3 regions of the Paraburkholderia dipogonis genome follow, and region 1 is predicted to be linked to each of the others. Evidence: riboswitches for the same ligand, from Rfam matches in the RefSeq annotation. Region 1 holds a riboswitch; each other region holds the start of a gene.
What was found. A riboswitch is a leader RNA that binds a small molecule or an ion and turns the genes downstream of it on or off. The one in region 1 is predicted to bind manganese.

Region 1 (7,333 bases):
GCGTGATCCGCAGCTTCCGCTATAGCGACTCGGCCAACCGGCTGGTCGACAAGCTGTCGGCCGCAAACCGCGTCAGCCAGGCCGGCGGCTTGGAGCCGCTGTATCAGGCGCTGATTCTCCGGCGCATTCAAGGCATGATCATCGAGCCTTTCGATTACCCTGCAATCGATGAAAAGAAAATCCGCGACGTGACCACCATCGTGGAATTCGACGACCCCGCCGTGCGCCATGGCCTGATCATGTCGAAGAAGGCGCTGTCGCCCGCCGAGCGCGAGAAGTGGCGCGCGCTGGTGAATGAAATGCGCGCGGACGGCACCGTGCGGCGCATCTTCGAGAAGTATTTCAAACCTGACCTCGCCGATTCGATGGTCGATTTCAAGACGCAGCCGTGAACTGGGCACGCCTCGTCCTGCTTCCGTTTCTGGTCCTCTCCGCCGCGCTCAGCGTGACTTGGATGCTGTGGGACCATGAGCGGCAAGCTGCCCGTCATGAACTGCTGTCCCAGTTCAACTATTCGCTGGGCGACGCGGTCAGCCGCATCGAGCAGCGCATGGGCACGTACGAGCTCTTGTTACGCGGTGTGCAGAGCCTGTTCGCCGCGACAGGCGAGATCGACCGCGGCCGGTTTCGTGACTACGTCGGCACGCTCAATCTCGACGCCAACTTCTCCGGCATCCAGGCGATCGGCATCGTCGCGTGGGTGCCGGCGACGCAAATGGTCGAGCACATAGCTTCGATGCGCCGGCAAGGCTTGCCCGACTACGCGATCGAGCCCAAAGGCTCGCGCGAGGACTACGCGCCCATCATCCAGCGCGAGCCGTTCATCGGCATCAATCGCGCGGCGCCCGGTTTCGATGCATGGGCCGACCCGGTGCGGCGGCGTGCGTTGGAACAGGCGCGCGACTCAGGCATGGCGACCCTTTCCGGCAAGGTTCGCCTCTCGGTGGATTCCGGCAATGCTCGCCCCGGATTCATCATGTACCTGCCGATCTATGCACGAGGTCAGCCGCAAGACAGCGTCGCCCAGCGCCGCGCGCATCTGGTCGGCTGGGTGTTCGCCTCGTTCCGCATTCACGATGTCATCGCCAGCCTGTACGGCGAGCAACCGCCCGGCCTCACTATCGCGATCTACGATGGCGTCGAAACGTCGGCCGCCGCGCTGTTGCACAAGACGCCTGAGGCGCCCGGTCATCATCGGGCCACGGACATGTCGGCCAACGAATATCTGGTTGTGGGCGGACATGACTGGACACTCTCGATGAATGCCCAGGACGACTTCAAGGCTCGCTTCGGCCGTAACGCCGCGCTGCCTATCGCCAGCACCGGCACGGGCCTCAGCCTGCTGCTGGCGCTGCTCACCTGGCTGATGATGACCGGCCGCGGCCGCGCGATGCGGCTTGCCTCGGCAATGACAAAAGAATTGCGCGAGAACGAGGAGAAATTCCGCGCGATTGCCGACTGTACGGTCAACTGGGAAATCTGGTGGGGACCCGACGGCAAGCCGCGCTGGATCAATTCGGCGGTGGAGGCGTACATCGGCTATACGGTCGACGAGTGCATGGCCTTGCCGGATTTTGCGGGCACCGTGATTTATCCCGCGGACATTCCCCGCGTGGCGCCTGAATTCCAGAAGGCGCTACAGGGTCTGCGCGGCGACGACCTCGAGTTTCGCTGCGTGCGCAAGGACGGCTCGCTCATGTGGCTGTCCGCGTCGTGGGTTCCCATTACCGATTCCAAGGGCGAGTTCATCGGCTTTCGCACGAGCGGCCGCGATATTACCGAGCGCAAACAGGTCGAGGCTGAACTGCGCATTGCGGCTGTCGCATTCGACTCGATGGAACCGATGATGATCACCGACGCGAGCGCCACCATTCTGCGCGTGAACTCGGCCTTCACCGAATGTACCGGCTATACCGCCGAGGAGATCGTGGGCCAGACACCGCGCGTGCTTCGATCCGGCCGCCACGACGACGCATTCTTCCAGGAGATGTGGGAAGAGATTCACAGTGCGGGCGGATGGCAAGGAGAAGTCTGGGACCGCCGCAAGAACGGCGAGGTGTACCCGAAATGGCTCACGATCTCCGCCGTGATGAGCGACAACGGCACGGTCAGTCACTATGTCGGCACGCATCACGACATTACCGAACGCAAGATCGCGGAAGAGCGAATCAAGGAACTGGCCTTCTTCGATGCATTGACTCGATTGCCCAATCGCACCTTGCTACTGGATCGCCTGAGGCAGGCTATCACGGCCAGTGCCCGCAACGAAGCGTGTGGCGCGCTGTTGTTCATCGATCTGGATCACTTCAAGACGTTGAACGATACCCTGGGTCACGACAAAGGCGATCTGCTGCTGCAGCAAGTGGCGCAGCGTCTGGCAGACAGCGTACTCGAAAGCGACACCGTGGCACGAGTGGGCGGCGACGAGTTCGTGGTGGTGCTCGGCAACCTGCACAGGAACCGCCAGGAGGCGGCCAACCAGACGGAGGCCGTGGGCGAAAGAATCCTCGCCGTTTTGGGCAGTCCGTATCAGCTTGGCAAGATCGAGTACCGCACTAGTGCGAGTATCGGCGCGACGGTGTTCAGAGGCCATCAGGCCTCGATCGACGAACTCCTCAAGCAGGCCGACCTCGCGATGTACAAGTCCAAGGAACGGGGACGTAATGCCGTCCGTTTCTTCGATCCCGACATGCAAACCGTCGTCGTGCAGCGAGCCGCGCTGGAAGCGGGCTTGCGCAATGCCATCGAGGACAACCAGTTCCTGCTCCACTACCAGGCACAGGTCGTGGGTACGCGAGTGACAGGCGCGGAGGCGCTGGTGCGCTGGCAGCATCCGCAGCGCGGTATCGTGCCGCCCGCCGAGTTCATTCCGCTGGCCGAAGAGACCGGACTGATCGTTGCGCTGGGAAGCTGGGTACTGGAGGCCGCGTGCGCGCAACTCGCGCAATGGGCAACGCGGCCCGACATGGCGCATCTCACGATTGCGGTCAATGTCAGCGTCCAGCAGTTCCGCGAAGCCGATTTCGTGGACAACGTGTTGACGATTATCGGTCGCACCGGCGCGCGGCCCGACAGGTTAAAACTGGAGCTGACGGAAAGCGTGCTGGTCGACAATGTGCAAGACATCATCGAGAAGATGAGTGCACTGAAAGCGAAAGGCATCGTCTTTGCACTCGACGATTTCGGCATCGGCTATTCGTCGCTGTCCTATTTGAAGCGCCTGCCTTTGGATCAACTGAAGATCGACCGCTCATTTGTGCGCGACGTCCTGGTCGATTCCAACGACGCCGTGATTGCCAGAACTATCGTGGCGCTTGCGCGCAGCCTCGGTTTGGGTGTGATCGCCGAAGGCGTCGAAACGGAGGCTCAGCGGGATTTCCTCGCGGCAGCGGGATGCTACGCGTATCAGGGCTATTATTTCTGCCGCCCGCTTCCTATCGAGGATTTTGAGGCGCTGTTGAACAATGTAGAGACACGTCAATGCGTGGCTGAGCGAACATGAGACACGTGGCGTGCCGCCGGTGACGTAGCGCTGCTGCAATCCACGTGCGTTCTTTATGAAAAGCCCGCGCTTTTATACGCGGGATTTAGAGCGCGTCATTCCAACGTCGTGCAATGCGACGCGTTTTACAGATAGCTGCAGACGTAGTCGAGTGTTTCGATCACGTCGATATCGAAGCGGCTTTTCCCGGGCACCGAGAACGACTCGCCCGCACCATACGTCTTCCACTCGTCGCTGCCTTCGAGGCGGATGCGGCATTGGCCGGCCTGCACTTCCATGAGTTCAGGCGCGTCGGTGCCGAAGTTGAGCGCGCCCGGCAGGATCACGCCAAGCGTTTTGCGCGTGCCGTCGGCGAACAGAACGGTGTGCGAGACGCACTTGCCGTCGAAATAGACGTTGGCTCGTTTAACAATGGAAACCTGATCGAATTGCGTTGCGGCCGTCATGCCAATCTTCCTCTGGGTTGTCGTGAATGGAGGCGTTTGCGTGGACTTCAGGTCGGACCTTCGGGTCGGACGCGGAGCCGCCATCATACAGGCGGCCGGTGGCGTCAGACGCCGATCGCGCCGAAAGAAATGGAGATCTGCGGGCCGCAGTCAAACACCGTCTAGCCGAAGACCTTCAGATGCTCAGCCAGGATCGTGCTGCCAATGCCGATCAGCACGATGCCGCCCGCCAGTTCCGCGCGCCTGCCCGCCACGTGCCCGATGACACGGCCGAGCATCACACCGATCGTGACCATCGCCATGGTGGCGAGACCGATCGCAGCGGCCGTGGAATAGATGTTGACGTCCACGAAAGCGAGGCCCGCACCGACCGCCATCGCATCAATACTCGTGGCAAAGCCGGTTAGCGCCAGCAACCAGAACGAATGAGCCGACGGCTTCGTTTCCTCGATTTCCTTGGTGTTAAAGCTGTTGAAAATCATGCGGGCGCCCAGGACCAACAGCAGCGAAAACGCGATCCAGTGATCCCATGCCGAGACGTATTGCGCCGCGGCTTTGCCGAGAAACCATCCGACCAGGGGCGTGAGTGCTTCGATGACGCCGAAGATGAGCCCTGTTCTGACCGCCTCGCGCCAATGAGGACGATTGAGCGTGGCGCCTTTGCCGATCGCGGCCGCGAAGGCGTCGGTGGACATGGCAAAAGCAAGGAACAGCGTTGCGACAGGATTCATGAGAGGAGGGCTCGTGGTCGGGCGGAAAACCGCGACACACCGCCGCGCCCGACCGGTCGCGTGGTGTGTCGATGGTCTTGCCAACCAAAGGGCTACCTGCACCACGGTCTGCGCGACCGAGAATGTTGATGCAGGCGCTTCTGGGTAGAAGCCGGCTACTCCCCAAAGACAGGTGCGAGCATACCATGTCGAAAGGCTGATGTAATGGTGCTTGCGTCCTGCATGTCTGCCCGAGAAATAAATCGATCACTACTTCATGTATCAGTAGCGTGGCAAACGGCCGATGGTATATGTTGAATTAGCGGCACACCGGCCTTTCGGAAAAAAGACAGTCACGTCCGCGAAAGGCGGGTACGCAAACATCAGAACAATAAGAAGGCGCATAAAGCATCAAAGATGGGACGCACGTTTCTTGTACGAAAGTTGCTTCCGCGATGCTGACTATTGGGGCGCAGGCGACTCCTCGAAAAACGAGGCCTGATAAAAGCATGAAGCGGTTCCGCACGCGCAGCGGCCCAAGCCGTATGTTGCATCGCGAGAACGCGAAACTGGAGCGAGACATGAGCCAGTCAGTATCCGCCGCGCCCGATGCGGGCCATTCCGGCGGGCGCGGGCATCATCGCCCGGCGATGCCCGCACTCGCGCTTGCAGCATTAGGTGTGGTGTACGGCGACATCGGCACCAGCCCGCTGTACACGCTGCAGACGGTGTTCAATCCAGTCAACGGGCTGTCGCTCAACGCGCTGGATGTGGTCGGCATTGTGTCGCTGATCGTCTGGTCGCTGATCGTCGTCGTCTCGCTCAAATACGTCACGTTGATTCTTCGCGCGAACAATCACGGCGAGGGCGGGATCATGGCGCTGCTGGCGCTCGCCGCGTCGTCGGTTTCCGCGCGGCCGCGCTTGCGCCACACGTTGCTGGGCATCGGCATCATGGGCGCGGCGCTCTTTTACGGCGACAGTGTGATTACGCCGGCGATCTCGGTGCTGAGCGCGGTAGAAGGTCTCGAAGTGGCCGCGCCGTTCCTTAAAACCTGTGTGATTCCCGTGACGCTGGTTGCGCTGGTCACGCTGTTCCTGATGCAGAAGCATGGCACGGCCGGTATCGGCATCGTGTTCGGACCGGTGATGGTGCTCTGGTTTGTCGTGCTTGCCGTGGTGGGTGTCGTCAACATGATGCGGGCGCCCGCGATTCTCGTCGCGCTCAATCCGCTCACGGGGCTGGCGTTCTGCCTGCATCATCGGTGGCTTGCGTTCGTTGCTTTGGGCGCGGTCGTTCTGTCGTTGACCGGCGCGGAAGCGCTATATGCCGACATGGGACATTTCGGCGCGAAGCCGATCCGGCTGACGTGGTTCGGCCTCGTATTTCCAGCACTCGCGCTGAACTATCTGGGGCAGGGCGCGTTGCTGCTTGCCGATCCGGGCGCACTGCAAAATCCGTTCTACAAAATGTTTCCGGAATGGGCGCTGTATCCGATGATCGTGCTCTCGACGGTCGCGACTGTGATCGCGTCGCAAGCCGTTATCTCGGGTACGTATTCGATGACCAAGCAGGCGATGCAACTCGGCTTTCTTCCGCGCATGAATGTCGTCTATACATCCGAAAGGGAGATGGGGCAAATCTACGTGCCGGGCATCAACTGGACGTTATTGGCTGCCGTCGTGGCAGCGGTGGTCGGCTTCGGGTCATCCACGGCGCTCGGCTCCGCGTACGGTATCGCGGTGACCGGCACGATGCTGATCACGACCATCCTGACGTTCTTCGTCATTCGCTATGCGTGGCACTACAACTGGTTTCTATGCGTGTTCGCGACCGGCTTCTTCTTCATGATCGACGCGGCATTTTTCTCCGCGAATCTGCTGAAGCTGATGGAAGGCGGATGGTTCCCGCTTCTGGTCGGACTGATCATCTACACAATCATGGCAACCTGGGGAAAAGGCTGGGAGATGATGCGTGCCGAAGCGCGCGTGAGAGCCGGGACGACGCCGCTCAAGCCTTATCTCGCGACACTGCTGAAGGAATCGCCGATTCGTTGCGGTGGCACGGCGATCTTTCTTTCTCCGGATCCTGATGGTGTACCGCATTCGTTGATCAACAATCTGATGCATAACCGCGTGCTGCACAAACGGGTGGTGTTCGTGACGGTCAACAACGAAGAGATACCGTGGGTGCCCGCCAGTGAGCGCGTGAGCGTGCATCCACTCGATTCGGAATGCTACCAGGTCACAATCACGTATGGCTTTATGGATGAAGTCGATCTGCCGCGCGCACTTGAAGTTTGCAAAACGTACGGTTTGTCATTCGAGCCGGCGGAGACTTCCTACTTTCTGAGCCGCGCGACTCTCGTGCCAACTCGTGATAGCGGCATGGCGATGTGGCGAGAGCGTTTGTTCTCGGTCATGTTGCATAACGTGGGGAACGTCGCGGCTTATCTGAAGCTGCCGGCCAATCGAGTGATCGAGTTGGGGGCGCGGGTGGAGATTTGAGGATTGCCTAAGAACGCGAGCAAAAGCTTTGACCGCGGACGAGACAGAATCAAATATTCACTTTGCTTTTAATTCGGAATACACTGAATTTTCCATTCTCCTTACCTTACCCGCTAGTCTTCAGTAACAGATGTTTTTGTCGTGCTCCGCGAGCCGAAGCAAGCCGAG
Region 2 (7,333 bases), on a different contig from region 1:
AGGGCACGAAGGCTGAGCCAGCGGGCGCGACGAACGACGAAGCCACCGGCTACGACACCGCCGACGGTTTCGGCGACACCGGCAAGAGTCTGCTCGGCCTGATTCAGACCGTGGCGCTGATGTCGATGCTCGAAGGCCGCGAGGAAGATCCCGACGCGGTGCGGCTTTCGACAGTGCATGCGTCGAAGGGTCTGGAGTATCCGCACGTGTTTCTGGTGGGCGTCGAAGAAGGCATCATGCCGCATCGCGGCGGTCCCGACGACGAGCCGATCGACGACGCGCGCATCGAAGAAGAACGCCGGCTGATGTACGTGGCGATCACGCGCGCGCAGCGCAGTCTGCATCTGAACTGGTGCAAGAAGCGCAAGCGCGCGCGAGAGACGGTGGTGTGCGAGCCGTCGCGCTTCATTCCAGAAATGCTGCTCGACGACGCTCCGCCCCCGACGCCCGAAGAAGCGCCGATGTCGCCGAAAGACCGGCTCGCGAGTTTGAAGGCTCTGTTGCAGAAGCCTTGAGGCGGCGCTGAGAACGTTGAGATCGCGTGGGCTTGTTTGCCGGACAAGATATAAAAAATCCCTGCACCGCGTTGCCGCGGTGCAGGGATTTTTTAGTGGTGCGGATAACGCCGCGAGCGTTTTACTTCACCGCGCTGACCATGTAGTCGACGGCGGCCTTCACGTCCGCGTCGGATGCTGTCGAGCCGCCCTTCGGAGGCATCGCGCCCTTGCCGTGCAGCGCGTAGTTATAGACCGTGTCCATCGGCTCTTTCAGACGCGGCGCCCAGGCGTCCTTGTCACCAAACTTCGGCGCGTTCAACACGCCGGCCGCATGACAAGCCTGGCAAACCTGCTGATACAACGCCTTGCCGGCCTGCGACGCGTCCGCGCTTTGCGCGCCAGCTGCTGCCGGCGCGGCTGCTTGCGGCACGCTCGCCATGGCGGCCATCGCCGCGGCGGCCTGAGCCGCACCCGCGTCGGAAGCGCCGGCCGGCGCCGCGGCGGCGGCACCGGATGCCGCCGCTGGCGCGCCCGCTGCCGGCTGAGCCGGTTCAGGGAAACTTCCGCCGGAATTGTTGGCCATGTAGGCGACCGCGCGGGCGATTTCGAAATCGCTGTAGTCGTCCGGGCTGGTGCCGCCTCGCGGGGGCATCGCGCCTTTGCCGGTGAGCGCCGTGTGCAGCAGCGTGTCGAAGCCCTGCGCGATGCGCGGTGCCCAGTCGGCGGTATTGGTGAATTTCGGCGCGCCTGCCGCGCCCGACGCGTGACACGCGGAGCACACCGCCTTATAGACTTCCTCGCCGCTCTTGTAGACGCGCGGCGCGTTGGCGTCGCGAATGTCGACCTGGGCAAATGGCTTGATGCGGGCGGTGACCTCGGCTTCGGAGAGAGAGTCGGTGCCGGCGCCGGTGCGCGTCGAATTGTCGACGTAGATCACCAGCAGAACGATGATGACGATCGGTACCGCAAAACTGGCGATGATCGCGGCGATGAGCTGCCCGGGGGTTTTGATCGGGGCTCCGTGTGGTGCTTCGCTCATGCTTGTCTCGTCTCCGTGGGTATGTGAGCGGTACAGCGTGACGGCAACTTCTTGTTCTTTAATCAGCCACGGACGATTATAGACGGAACATTTCGACGGCGGCGAGGGGCGCGGCGCGGTGTTCAGCAGGCGTTTACCCGCATCGCGCGGGTTGTGCGAAACACCGCGAAGGCCGCCATTCAGGCCGTCCGGTGGACGGTATGGCGGAAACCGGGTATCCTTTCGGTCTCGCTTTGGCGTCGCATCCGTTCTGGTGCCGCGCTTTCGTGTTGAAGCGCCCGTAGCTCAATGGATAGAGTACTGCCCTCCGAAGGCAGGGGTTGCTGGTTCGATCCCAGCCGGGCGCACCATAAAGAATCGATCTCGCTCAAGGGCTTACGCAATGTGCGCCAAGCCCTTTTGTTTTTTACGGCCCTGTCGTGTTCGCACGAGTGCCGCCTAAGGTCCCCGCATTCCCGCAAACAGTCCTTTGGCGACGCCTTTCGTACGCTCGCATGTCCTTTACAGATTCGTCCGAAAACGTCCCTCTTTATTTGTGCCACAAATTAAGAATCGGACGTTTGAAGGTCTCCATGCGGACATTTCGCATAGCCCCATCCTATCCCCTTAATTAGCATGTTTTGATCATGCAATTTCTATCGCGCGTGAATATTCCCGGAGCGGCATTTCTAGATCGCTTCACTGATTAATAACGTGTCGCGATCCATTCGCGCGCCAATCGTTTTATTGCAGGTCATGTACAAAATAACCCGGCTGATTTTAACCGCATCGATCATGATGCTATCCAATCTCGTCCACGCGCAATCGGCGGCTCCTCAAACGGGCGCAAGCGAGTTTGCCGGCCCCTATGTGGGTTTCAAGTTGGGCGTGAATACCTCCGATGCCTCAGGCGCCGTCAATAAAGCATCGCATACCACGGTTTTTCCGGGGTTTACAGCGGGATACAACTTCGATGTCGACCGCTTCGTGGCAGGCGCTGAAGTTTTTGCCGATCTGCATCACGGCTCGACAACTTCTAAAGATGGCGGAATCGATGCGAAACTTGGCATGCCATTCAATCAGTGTATGCCGTACATACGTGTTGGATTGACAATGGACAAGCCGGACACACGCCTTCACTGGGGTTTAGGCGTCGAATATAAGTTTGCAAAACACATGAGCGCGCTAGGCGAATGGACAACCGATACCAGCAATCACGACGGCACCCGAAGAACAAACAACAGTTTCACAATCGGCGTGCAATATCACTTCAACTAACGCGCTAAACTCGCGCCCACTGGCTAACCGATTAGCCCGAACAACCACCTTCACCGCAACAAGGTTGTTGAAAGCGCCCCCCTGCCGTTAGAATCCCTCGGTCACTGGGGAGTAGCCTTCCTTCATCCATTGAAGGAGAGCGCGTCAACATACTTGGCCTGCGGGTCATGGCGCGTTCGACCGGGTCGGTTTGGCGAGACCATTGACGCACTGCCTCGTTCTGGTCGGACGGGCGGCGGTGCGTCATTGGTTTGTCATCGACGTCCGACCGCGGAGCCGCCCTGTGAAACATCGTCGTAACTTGCCAGTTTCCCCTACTCCCCGTCCGCCGCGCCGCCGCGTCTGCTTGATTGCGGAGTGCCGCGCATGACCGGCCTCCTGCTCGAACTTGCCATCATGCTCGTCGTCATTCTGGTGGCGGCTGAGCTCTTCACCAATGCACTCGAGCATCTGGGTGAACGTCTCAAGATTTCCGAAGGCGTGACGGGTTCACTATTCGCCGCCGTCGGCACCGCGTTGCCCGAGACGCTCGTGCCGCTGCTCGCGATCGCCAGCGGCACGACGGATAGCGCGGTCAATCAGGAGATCGGCGTCGGCGCGATTCTCGGTGCGCCGCTGATGCTTTCCACCCTCTCCACCTTCCTCATGACGCTCGCGATTCTCGGCTCGCGGGGCGCGCGCGGCTGGGTCGCGCCGGAGCGCACGGGCTTCACGCGCGACCTGAACTATTTCCTGTGTGCGTTCGTGTTGGCCGCGGCCGCGATGTACGTGCCGCATGAGCAGATGATCGTGCGCGCGCTCTTCAGCCTGGCGCTGGTCGGCGTGTACGTCACCTATGTGGTGATGACCTTCCGCGCATCGAATGAATTGGTCGATGCCGGCCACGGCACTGAAGCGCCGGGCAAGATGCTGATCGCGCGCCTCGGCGTGCCGACCAACCTCGCGACCATCGTGGTGCAATTGGCGCTGGCCGTCGCGTTGCTGGTGTGGGGCGCGGAAGGCTTCATCCATGGTGTGCGCGGCGTGTCGCAGGCGCTCGGCGTGTCGCCGCTGCTGCTCTCGCTGCTGATCATTCCGATCGCCACCGAACTGCCCGAGAAGGTCAACAGCATTCTGTGGATTCGCCGCGGCAAGGACACGCTGGCGTTCGGCAACATCACCGGCGCGATGGTGTTTCAGGGCACCCTGCTGCCCGCGATCGGCATTCTGCTGACGCCGTGGGTGCCGCGTATCGAAGTGGTGACCGGCATCGTAGTCACGCTCGTCGCCGCGGCGTGGCTGCGGGTCAATGTGCGTGAGCGCGGCGTGCCGGTGTGGGCATTGCTGGTTTGCGGGGTGCTCTATGTCACGTATCTGGCGATTACGCTGAGCCGCTAGACGAACCGCCGGCCACAGGTGAAAACAGTCGCGGAAGGCCGCTTGTCCAACGGCCTTCCGCGTTTCACGCTCAGTTTGCCCGGGTCGTCGTCGCCGTTGCGGCCGCTGTCGCGCCGTCCGGCTTGAACACGGTTCTCCAGTCATCTTTCATATCGACGACCAGCCAGCCTTTCGCGGCGGCTTCGTCCAGACCTTTGTCGAGCTTGCCGCTCTTCGCTGCGCGGTCGTATGCGTATTCGCGCTGCGCGTCCGTGTGATGCACGAGCGCGGCGAGCCGCGGGCCGTCGCCTGCCGAGGTCCATTCGAGCATCGGCGCGTCGCCATCCGCGTTGCCGAACGCGATCACCGGACGCCTGCCGATCACACGATCGATGGCCAGCGGTTTGGCCGAGCCGTCGAGCAACGTGTCGACCTGCGCGAGACGCGTCAGCGAAACCGCGCCGTTACTCTGGCCGTACCGGTACTTGACGGTGCTGCCGATCACCTGCTCGGGCGGAATGCCATACATGCGCTGCGCCACGTCGCGGACAAACTCGACGTCGCCGCCCGTCACCAGATAGGTCTTGAAGCCATTCGCGCGCAGATAGGCAAGCAACTCGAGCATGGGCTGATACGCGAGATCGGCATAAGGCCGGTTGAAGCGCGGGTCGCTCGCGGAATCGAACCATTCGTGCACGAGCGCGGCGAACTGATCGCCCGTCATGCCGGCGTGGGCCGCGGCCAACACCCGCATCGAGCCGGCGTCGCCGCTTGCCGCCACATTCCTGAGATTGCCTTTGAGGATCGAGCGGAACGGCTCCTGGCGCTTCCATTCCGGATGCCTTGCGGCCACCGTCTTCACGCGTTGCAGCGCGAACACTAGTTGGACCGGAGCGGGCTGCTCCGGCCACAGCGTGCCGTCGTTATCGAATACAGCGATCCGGTCGGCACGCGGGATGAAATCCTTGGACTCTGGCGTCGTCACCAGCGTCACGAAGTCGACGATCGACCGTGTGGTCTTCGTGTCGTTCCATGACGCCAACGCGGCGGCCGCCGATGCGCCGGTCTGCGACACGCCGTCCTGCCGGGGCGTCACCGAGCAGGCAGAAAGAAGGATAACGGTGAAGGCAATGCAGTACCGGTGCAGCGCGCGAATCATGAAAGCCTCATCGAAAGCGGTGGGTCGAATTCAAGCGAGCGCCAGTCTAATGGGCCAAAGCGGTAATTGCAGCCGTTGTGGGATTTTTTCGACATTGAGGGGCGAGCCTGACGTTTCCCACACCGCACAAGCGTTGAGGCGCGCATGGACGACCTGCACATCGCCAGGCACAGGAAAGCGGCGACACGGGCGCCGGTCGCGCCACCAATCGTGCGCAAAGCCTGATGCCTGCGCGCGCACGCGCAGTGTGGCGTGCGGACGCAGGCTGCCCAGATGTGGTGCCGCAGGAGTGAGAATGCCGGACTTCCATTCGATGAGGACGATTATGAGTCAACCTAACTGTTTGCTCGCAGCCTGGCGGCTCGTTGCCGGATTGTGCAAAGGCGCGCTCGTGACCATCGTCGGCGTGAGTCTTTCCCAGACAGCGTGGGCGACGGAAGGCGGCATCGGCCGTCCGATTACCGGCCAACAGGTGACGCCATACGGCGGCATCGTGCCGCCCACCAGCGACTGGATCGTGTCGGCGGCCACGGTCTACTACGAAGGTTCGCTAGGCACTAGCAAGTCGATTCCGATTGCTGGGCAAGTCACGCAAGGCGTCAATGCGACGGCCGAATACACGATCCTCGCCGCGGTCAAGACGTGGGGAATTACGGTCGGCGGCTGGAACTTCGCGTCGTCGTTCGGAGTGCCGGTTCAGTACACCGACATCTCGTCGTTTCATGGCCGCTTGCCGGACGACCACGGCACGCAGTTCGCCGATTTCTTCTTCACGCCCGTCATTGCCGGCTATCACCTGACCAGCAACGACCACGTCGCATTCAGCGTGCAGATCTACGCGCCGACCGGTGCGTACAACTCGAACCGGTTAGCCAATGCCGGACAGAACACATGGACCTTCACGCCGACAATCGCTTATACGAAGTTGCTGCCGAAGGAGAACATCGAGCTGTCGTTGAATTACGGCCTTGAGTTCTACACGCCCAATAAGGACACCCACTATCACAACGCGCCGGTCAGCGTGCTCGATCTGCTCGCGCTCAAGCGCTTCAGCAACGGCTGGGGCGTCGGCGTGGTGGGCGGTTATGTCCAGCAGATCGGCCACGACAGCGGCGGCATTGCGGACATTGTCGGCGGCGCTCAGGGCCATTCCGTGGGCCTCGGGCCGATGATCACCTGGTCGGGCAAGGTGCAGAAGACGCCGGTGTCGGCGTCGTTGCGTTGGGTCAACGAATTTAACGTGAGCAACCGGCCGAAGGGCAACGTGGTGCAACTTTCGGTCAATGCGACCTTTGAATAAGGCCGGCGGCGCGCGACGCATCGCGCCATCGAAGAGGCGCCGCGCATGCAATGCGGTGCATGCGCAGCAAATCCGCCGTTACACCGCCGCGGCCGCGCGCTCTTTCTCGTACTTGATGAGCTTCAACACACGCGAATTGACGAAGTAGCGAATGTAGTTGGTCGGCGAATAGAAAATATCCGTTTGCCATTCGCCGCATAGCAAATCCTTGCCGGTGGGATCGTCCGCGGGCTGCACGATGGTGTCGGCCATGATGCGGTCGATACCCGACACATTCGGGCCGGACTCGTGCCATAGCGCGCTGTTCATGATCACGAAGTCGCCCGGATTCAGTTCCGGCGTGAGCTTCGGCCACTTGAACTCGAAGCTGTCCGGATTGATCTCGCCGGCATCGCCGAGCACGCCCAGTTTGTGCGAGCCCGCGTAAAACGACATACCGCCGTTGTCCGCGTTGACGATGCTGAGCGGCACGAACATGCTGCACTTGTTCAGATTGCCGAGGTGATAGCAACTGTCCTGATGCAGGAACACTTTGTTCGAGCTGAACCTGTCCTTGATCACGAAGCGATGGTTGTACAGCGCGACGTGATTTCCGAAGATCTGCTTGAACGTCTCGGCAAAAACCGGCTCCTTGTACATGGAGGCCAGCTTCGGCGGCAATTGCTCGGTGAGCGAAACCGGATTCGCCTTGTTGACGTCGCGGCCTTCGGCCAATTGCGCGTCGT
Region 3 (7,333 bases), on a different contig from region 1:
ATCGACAAAGCGCCCTTTGCTGAAGCGCTCAGGAAGTATTTCCACGGCCAGGGTGATCCGCTAACGTTGGAGCGCTTGTAGCGATGAGGCACGCAGGCTCGACATGCCCCATGCAGTTCGAGTCAGCTACGCGTATGCCTTTTCTTTTTGGGCTTCGGCGGTGCGAGCGCAGCGGTCCAGAAAGCGGTGGTCCCGCGCTTTGCCGCCGCCGTCGCGTGACCGCGCGCTGAGCCCGCCACTGCGTTGGCTCCGCTCAGCCACATGCTGAGAAACGGGTTCTTTTTCATCCACGGATTTTTCATGTCGGGCCCGATCGAATAACGGTTGTCCAGTTCATCCCTCACAGAGATCGCAACGGGCATACCTGTCGGGCTGCGATTTTGTAAGTTCGTGCAATCGCGCATCGCGCGGATACCCTGGACGTTCAGCTAATTGCTTCAGCAGCTCTCGTGATAAGTGGGCATACCGTTTGCTCAGTCGAAGAACGTCGATACGAGTCGAACGCGAAGATTCCGAGGACGAGAGATAAGTAACGGTTTGACTCGCAGTCCCCGCGCTCCGCGAAGGAGGGTGCAGTGATGGCGAACAGTGAATCAGTCGGACAAACCGGCGGATGTGCGTGCGGCGCGGTGCGGTTTCGCGTCACCGCGAGCCCCCGGCGAGTGTCGATATGTCACTGTATGACATGTCGGCGAATACACGGCAACGTGTTTGGCGGTTATGCCATGTTCGAGCGTGCCGCCGTGGAATGGTCCGGTCCTACCCAGGCGTGGCAAAGTTCGCCCGAGGCGCGAAGGCATTTTTGTCCGACATGCGGGTCGGTCGCGTTCATGGAACACGACGACAGTGACGAACTGGATCTTCCGCTTGGCGCCTTTGACCGCGTGGACCTGTATGAGCCGAGCTACGAGCTTTGGTGTTGCCATAAAGAGCCATGGCTGCCCGCCGGGGTGCGCGCCGAATATAACGAAGACAGACTATGACGCTTGTCGAACCTTCTGGAGCCGGTCATGACGACACAACCCGCCGCGTCTTCATCAACTGACGAACTCGATACCGTTCCTGACACATCGAGCCCTGCGTACGCCAGCCGTCATCCGTTGACGCGCCTGTTCGACCGCTTTGCAAGCCTCGTTACGCGGTGGGCCGGCTCACCGGCCGCCTTCTGCCTTGCTGTACTGACGGTCGCTGCCTGGGTAGTCACAGGGCCCATCTTCCACTACTCGGACGGATGGCAACTGGTCATCAACACCGGCACCACCATCGTCACCTTTCTCATGGTCTTTCTGATCCAGCAGAGTCAGAACAAAGATAGCGTGGCGTTGCACCTGAAGTTGAATGAATTGCTTTCCTCGCATCGAGCCGCGAATAACGATTTGATCGGTATTGAGGACGCGTCCGAGGAAGAACTCCGAAGGCTTGCGGCAGCCTACCTGCGTTTGTCCACTCAGTCTGCCGCTGATGCTCCGGGTTCGCCCGCAAAGGGCGGCACGGTGGAGGAACCGGTCCGGCAGACCGTCGAAAGTTGACGACAGCGGAGTCGGTGTTGCGCACTCCGCAAGCGTACCAAGCCGACCCTGCGGACTAGAACAGCGGGTGCTCGTGCGGATACAACGCCGTCCTGAGGGCAAAGCCACCGAGGACAACGAAGATCACTGCGGCCAGAATGTGGACCGCCTTGGTCGGCAGACGGTCGGCAAACTTGTGTCCCAGGTAGATGACGGGCACGTTGGCCAGCATCATGCCGAGCGTGGTGCCGGCGACCACGCCGAAGAATTCGTGAAACCGCGCGGCCAGCGCGATCGTGACAACCTGCGTCTTGTCGCCCATTTCAGCGAGGAAGAACGTCAGCGCCGTGGTGCCGAACACACCCATCGGATGCTTGGTCGACAGCGCCTCGGCGCCGTCGAGCTTGTCGGGAATCAGAATCCACACAGCCATGACGGCAAATGACGAGACGACCGCCCAGTTCAAAATCGAGGGACTCAGAACGCTGGCAAGCCATGCGCCCAAAGCACCGGACGCTGCATGATTGATGAGCGTTGCGACAAACACGCCGAGAATGATTGGAATGGGCTTGCGATATCGGGCGGCCAGCACCAGGGACAACAGTTGGGTCTTGTCGCCGATTTCGGCTAGACCGACCACGCTGGTCGAAACGAGGAACGATTGCATAGGTTGTGAGCCGGGCCGCGCAGTACGTACGCGATGACGCGCATTCCGGCGACCCGGTCAGGTCGGAATGCGAGTCATCGGTCTTGCCAGGCATAGTGCTGTGCACGCCATGGCGGTCTGTCGACCACCAAGTATGTTGACGGGCACCCTCGAGCATTGCAGTCGAGGCGGCTACTCCCCAATGAGAGCGGCGATTCTACATTGTCTCGGTCGAGTAACGCAAATCGTCAGATTTCCGGAAGCGGGTGCGTCGAGATAAGAGAAGGCGGCCTCTCACATCATGCCGCCCGAGCTTCCAATGCCGCCGACTCCGGTGCCGCCCGTGCTGTTATTCGGCGATGTAGCAATCGGATGTGCCGCCCCGGTCCTGGCCATCAGCGCGACGGCCGCGGCATCCGGTTCGCCGTTGGCGTCGATCGCGCCGCGAGCCAAGAGCGCTTCGAGATCGCTGTCCTCGCCAGGTTGGCCCGCAGAGAATGCGGTAGTCAGGAAATTGGGCGCGGACAGCGTGACACCATACATCTGCTGCAAATTCTGGACGACCGCGGCCTGCGCGGTCAGAACGTCGGCCTGATTCGCCAGCACTTGCTGGAACTGCGAGTTCACCGCGAAGCCGGCGATGAGTCCGGTCTCATTCGTACCGAGTTGCGCCGCCAGATACGACACCAGCAGATCCGTCTCCGGCGTGACGTTGTACGTACCGCCGGCGAACGCAACGGAGTGCAGCATCGTTACGCCCGAGGTCGCGGCGATCAGGCATGGCATCAAGGCGTTGAGCGCTGCGTGAAAGTTTCCGTTCATATCCGCTGCAACCGACATCGAACCCCGCGCGCAGTCGATGTTGATCGTCGCATTCGCCAAGGCCTTGCCCGTTGCCGCCGTGCCGGCGATCGAAACCATCGACGTCCCGCCGCTGCCGCCGCCACCACCTCCGCAGCCCGCGAGCCACACGAGGCCCGCCACCAGCAGCGTTGCGCCGACAGGTCGAATGGAGTGCTGCTGTCGAATGTTCATCGAAGTCTGCCGTCGATTCGGACACGACATCTAAACGATCCGGCGTCACCGCCTATTCCATCTTTCGCGCAAACCTTCACATCACACGATTGGAATAGAGCGACCCTGCCGGGCGTTTATTCAGGGTATTGATGCTGGGTCTTGCGAGTCCCGCATCAGGGCAGGGTAGATGCAAACGGCAACTCACCCATGAAGGACGACACCAACCGCGGGAGGCGAGGCGTGGGCAGCATGGACTGGCGATCGCTATCGGCGTTCGCTGACAATGAGCTGTGCGCGTCGGAGCGCGCGGCCACGCTCGTCTGGCTGACGACCGACCCCGAGGCGGCCGCACGCGTGGCCGATTACCGTGCGCAAAAAGCCGCGCTGACGGCATTGTTCCGGGAGCCGCGAGACGACGCGCGTTATATCGTCGTGTGCCGCCTCGCGCCGAGATGGCGGCGGGCTGGCCTTGCCGCCTCCTGCATGGCGATGGGCGTGGCGCTCGGCTCGTCATCTGCCTGGGTGTCGGCGAAATTCGCGGCGGAGACACCCGTGTTCGCGGAGCGCGCCGATCTCGCTTTCGCGCTGTACGCGCCCGAGCAACGCCACCCCGTGGAGGTCGCGGCGCTGCCACGCGATCATCTGGTCAACTGGTTGTCGCGGCGCCTCGATCGACGCTTGTCGGTGGCTTCGCTGCGGGGATATGGGTACGCGCTGATCGGCGGTCGCCTGCTGCCCGGCGAATCCGGACCTGCCGCGCAATTCATGTATCAGAACACGGCCGGCGCCCGGCTCACGATGTACGTCGAAGCGGTTCCGGAAGATGCGTCGGCATTCCGTCTGTTTCGCGACGGTGACCGCAGCACGTTCTACTGGGGCAGTCAGGGAACGGGGTGCGCGCTGACCGGTCAACTTTCCGAGGTCCAATTGCGGCCCATGGCGATCGACGCATGCAGCACGCTCGGGCAATCCTTCAAACGCCGCTTATCGAGCACGGATCAAAACCCATGACGTTTTGCGGGTCTGGCATTCCCGATCATCCGATGCGGCGGCGCACGCTGCCTGCCGCGCGACGCCCCGCAATCGCGCAGATGTTGCGGTACGTGCTCGCCTTGACATGCCTGGCTGTCTCGGCGGCCGCGTTTGCGCAACCGGACAGCCCGATGGCGCCGGCTCCGTCCGCTGCATCGGCGGGATGTACGGATGCCGGCGCGTCGGATACCGTGAACGCGGACATCGACGAATTCCGCTGTCTCACGGCTCGCGAACAGGCAATGTCGTTGCGCGCGCGGATCGAAAACCACTCGATTCTGACGCTGACCGACGATCAGCTCCTTGCCTTGATGGACGCGATGAAGCCAGATGCCTTCGTCGAATACGCGAAGTCCGGGATGATTACCGACGACGCCTACCAATACAGCATGTTCCGGCAGGAGCGCATCTCCGGAAGATGGCCGGCGCGGCCCGATCACATGGTGATCCGATATCAGGACAGCCCGCGAAGGGTCTACGTAAAATGGCTGCCCGACGGCGCCCATGCGGGACAGGAGATTGTCTACGACGAAACCACGGACCCCGGCAGCATCGTCGGCCATCTCGGCGGCCGCTTGCATGTCGTGTCGGGCAAGGTCGCCGTCGACGGTCCGTTCGCGCACGCGCAGTCCCGCCATAGCGTCCGGGACCTGGGCCTGCAGTTCATCGCGCGCACCGTCGAGCACGACGCGCGCAGTTTTCGTGAAGAGGGCCTCAGCGAAAAGCCGAGCCGTATCGAACTCATGAACGCGCACGGCACGCGGTTGCTGGCGTGGACATGGACGGCTCCGTCGGGACCGCCCGCGCATTACGCACCGCGTGTGCGGCTGCTGTTCGATCTTCAGCACACATGGCCCAGCGGCGAGGCCGCCTGGGACGAGCAGGGCGGCCTGCTGGAACTGATCCGTTTCGAAGACGTCGAACCGCGCCACTGGAGCGAATTGGTTTTCGATCGCAGCAACCCCGAATATGGTTTCCGCTGACAGCGCGCTGCGGGGAAACTTTTCACACGAGCGCCGCTTCCTCACCTAGGACCCATCGTCCATTAATATCTTTTCCGACCTAATCACGCCGGAAAAATATATTGGACGTCTTACGCGTCCTCTCGCACTATTCGTACCTTCCCAGCCGCGCGCGCGTGTCATTGCCGGACGCAAGCCGCCAGCCGCACGCAATCGCTGCGCCGTCGCTGTCCGCAAACAGCACTGCGGCCAGTCTGGGCACAATTCCAATTTGACGACCCCAATACCTGAGGACACAGATGCCTGACTATCGATCGAAAACTTCGACCCATGGCCGCAACATGGCCGGCGCGCGCGCCTTGTGGCGCGCCACCGGAATGAAGGACGGAGATTTCGGCAAGCCCATTATCGCGGTGGTGAATTCGTTCACGCAGTTCGTGCCGGGCCATGTGCATCTGCGCGACCTCGGCGCGCTCGTCGCGAAGGAAATCGAAGCGGCCGGTGGCGTCGCCAAGGAATTCAACACCATCGCCGTCGACGACGGCATCGCCATGGGTCACGGCGGCATGCTGTATTCGCTGCCCTCGCGCGAACTGATCGCCGACTCGGTGGAGTACATGGTCAACGCGCACTGCGCCGACGCCATGGTCTGCATCTCCAATTGCGACAAGATCACCCCCGGCATGCTGATGGCCGCCATGCGCCTGAACATCCCCGTCGTGTTCGTCTCCGGCGGTCCGATGGAAGCGGGCAAGGTCAAATCACCGACGGACGGCCAGGTGATCGCCAAGATCGACCTGATCGACGCGATGATCAAGGCAGGCGACTCCCGCGTGAGCGACGCCGAAGTGGCGGAAATCGAGCGCAGCGCGTGCCCGACGTGCGGTTCGTGCTCGGGCATGTTCACCGCGAACTCGATGAACTGCCTGACCGAAGCGATCGGTCTGGCGCTGCCGGGCAACGGTACGATCGTCGCCACGCACGCCTGGCGCAAGGGTCTGTTCGAACAGGCCGGCCGGCTCGTGGTGGATCTGTGCCGCCGCTACTATCAGGAAGACGACGCCTCGGTCCTGCCGCGCAGCATTGCCAGCAAGCAGGCTTTCGAGAACGCCATGGCGCTCGACGTCGCCATGGGCGGTTCGACCAATACCGTGTTGCATCTGCTGGCCGCCGCGCAGGAAGGCGGCGTCGATTTCACGATGTCCGACATCGATCGCATCTCGCGTAAAGTGCCGTGCCTGTGCAAAGTGGCGCCCGCCACCGACAAGTTCCATATCGAAGACGTGCATCGCGCCGGCGGCATTCCCGGCATTCTCGGCGAACTGGCCCGCGCGGAACTGCTCGATCTGTCGTGCGGCAACGTGCATAGCGGCACGCTGGGCAACGCCATCGCCAAATGGGACGTCGCCGGTGGCGCGGGCGAGGAAGCGCAGAAGTTTTTCCGCGCGGCGCCGGGCGGCATTCCCACCACGGTTGCGTTCAGCCAGGAAGCCACTTTTGCCGCGCTGGATACCGACCGCAACACCGGCTGCATCCGCAGCAAGCAGAGCGCCTATTCGAAAGACGGCGGCCTCGCTGTGCTCTACGGCAACCTCGCGGAAAAGGGCTGTATCGTCAAGACCGCCGGTGTCGATGAATCGCAGTGGATTTTCTCCGGGCGCGCGCGCGTCTTCGAGAGCCAGGACGACGCCGTCGAAGCCATTCTGGGCGACAAGGTCGTGGCGGGCGACGTGGTCGTGATCCGCTACGAAGGCCCGAAGGGCGGTCCCGGCATGCAGGAAATGCTTTACCCCACGTCGTATCTGAAGTCCAAGGGACTGGGCAAGAGCTGCGCGCTCTTCACCGACGGCCGCTTCTCGGGTGGTTCGTCGGGGCTGGTGATCGGGCACGCGTCGCCGGAAGCGGCTGAAGGCGGCACGATTGGCCTGGTGGAAGAGGGCGATGTGATCGAGATCGACATTCCCAACCGCAAGATGCACCTGGTCGTGTCGGATGCGGAATTGGCGCGCCGTCGCGAAGCCATGGAGGCACGCGGCGACAAGGCCTGGCAGCCGGCGAATCGTGAACGCGTGGTGTCGCAAGCGTTGCAGGCCTACGCCGCGCTGGCGACCTCGGCGGACCGCGGCGCGGTGCGGGATCTGTCGCAACTCAAGCGCAAGTGATGTGGG

Region 2: it holds a riboswitch for manganese, as region 1 does, so the genes downstream of both, ACFSNN_RS26435 (sodium:calcium antiporter) here and mntP (manganese efflux pump MntP) in region 1, are expected to answer to the same signal.
Region 3: it holds a riboswitch for manganese, as region 1 does, so the genes downstream of both, ACFSNN_RS10500 (TMEM165/GDT1 family protein) here and mntP (manganese efflux pump MntP) in region 1, are expected to answer to the same signal.

What each region holds. Positions count from the first base shown of each region.
Region 1 covers NZ_JBHUFR010000001.1:406,197-413,529, forward strand. The annotation lists gene ACFSNN_RS01675 (substrate-binding periplasmic protein) at 1-392, shown strand, start outside; gene ACFSNN_RS01680 (bifunctional diguanylate cyclase/phosphodiesterase) at 389-3,502, shown strand; gene ppnP (pyrimidine/purine nucleoside phosphorylase) at 3,628-3,948, opposite strand; gene mntP (manganese efflux pump MntP) at 4,110-4,679, opposite strand; yybP-ykoY riboswitch at 4,689-4,855, opposite strand; gene ACFSNN_RS01695 (potassium transporter Kup) at 5,240-7,165, shown strand.
Region 2 covers NZ_JBHUFR010000021.1:161,013-168,345, forward strand. The annotation lists gene ACFSNN_RS26415 (UvrD-helicase domain-containing protein) at 1-515, shown strand, start outside; gene ACFSNN_RS26420 (c-type cytochrome) at 637-1,536, opposite strand; tRNA gene ACFSNN_RS26425 (tRNA-Arg) at 1,811-1,886, shown strand; gene ACFSNN_RS26430 (outer membrane protein) at 2,230-2,793, shown strand; yybP-ykoY riboswitch at 2,888-3,059, shown strand; gene ACFSNN_RS26435 (sodium:calcium antiporter) at 3,160-4,170, shown strand; gene ACFSNN_RS26440 (HAD family hydrolase) at 4,241-5,308, opposite strand; gene ACFSNN_RS26445 (SphA family protein) at 5,634-6,608, shown strand; gene ACFSNN_RS26450 (phytanoyl-CoA dioxygenase family protein) at 6,687-7,333, opposite strand, start outside.
Region 3 covers NZ_JBHUFR010000008.1:99,715-107,047, forward strand. The annotation lists gene ACFSNN_RS10485 (DUF1810 domain-containing protein) at 1-81, shown strand, start outside; gene ACFSNN_RS10490 (GFA family protein) at 579-983, shown strand; gene ACFSNN_RS10495 (low affinity iron permease family protein) at 1,011-1,529, shown strand; gene ACFSNN_RS10500 (TMEM165/GDT1 family protein) at 1,585-2,175, opposite strand; yybP-ykoY riboswitch at 2,185-2,367, opposite strand; gene ACFSNN_RS10505 (hypothetical protein) at 2,449-3,189, opposite strand; gene ACFSNN_RS10510 (anti-sigma factor family protein) at 3,379-4,182, shown strand; gene ACFSNN_RS10515 (DUF1571 domain-containing protein) at 4,179-5,186, shown strand; gene ilvD (dihydroxy-acid dehydratase) at 5,465-7,327, shown strand.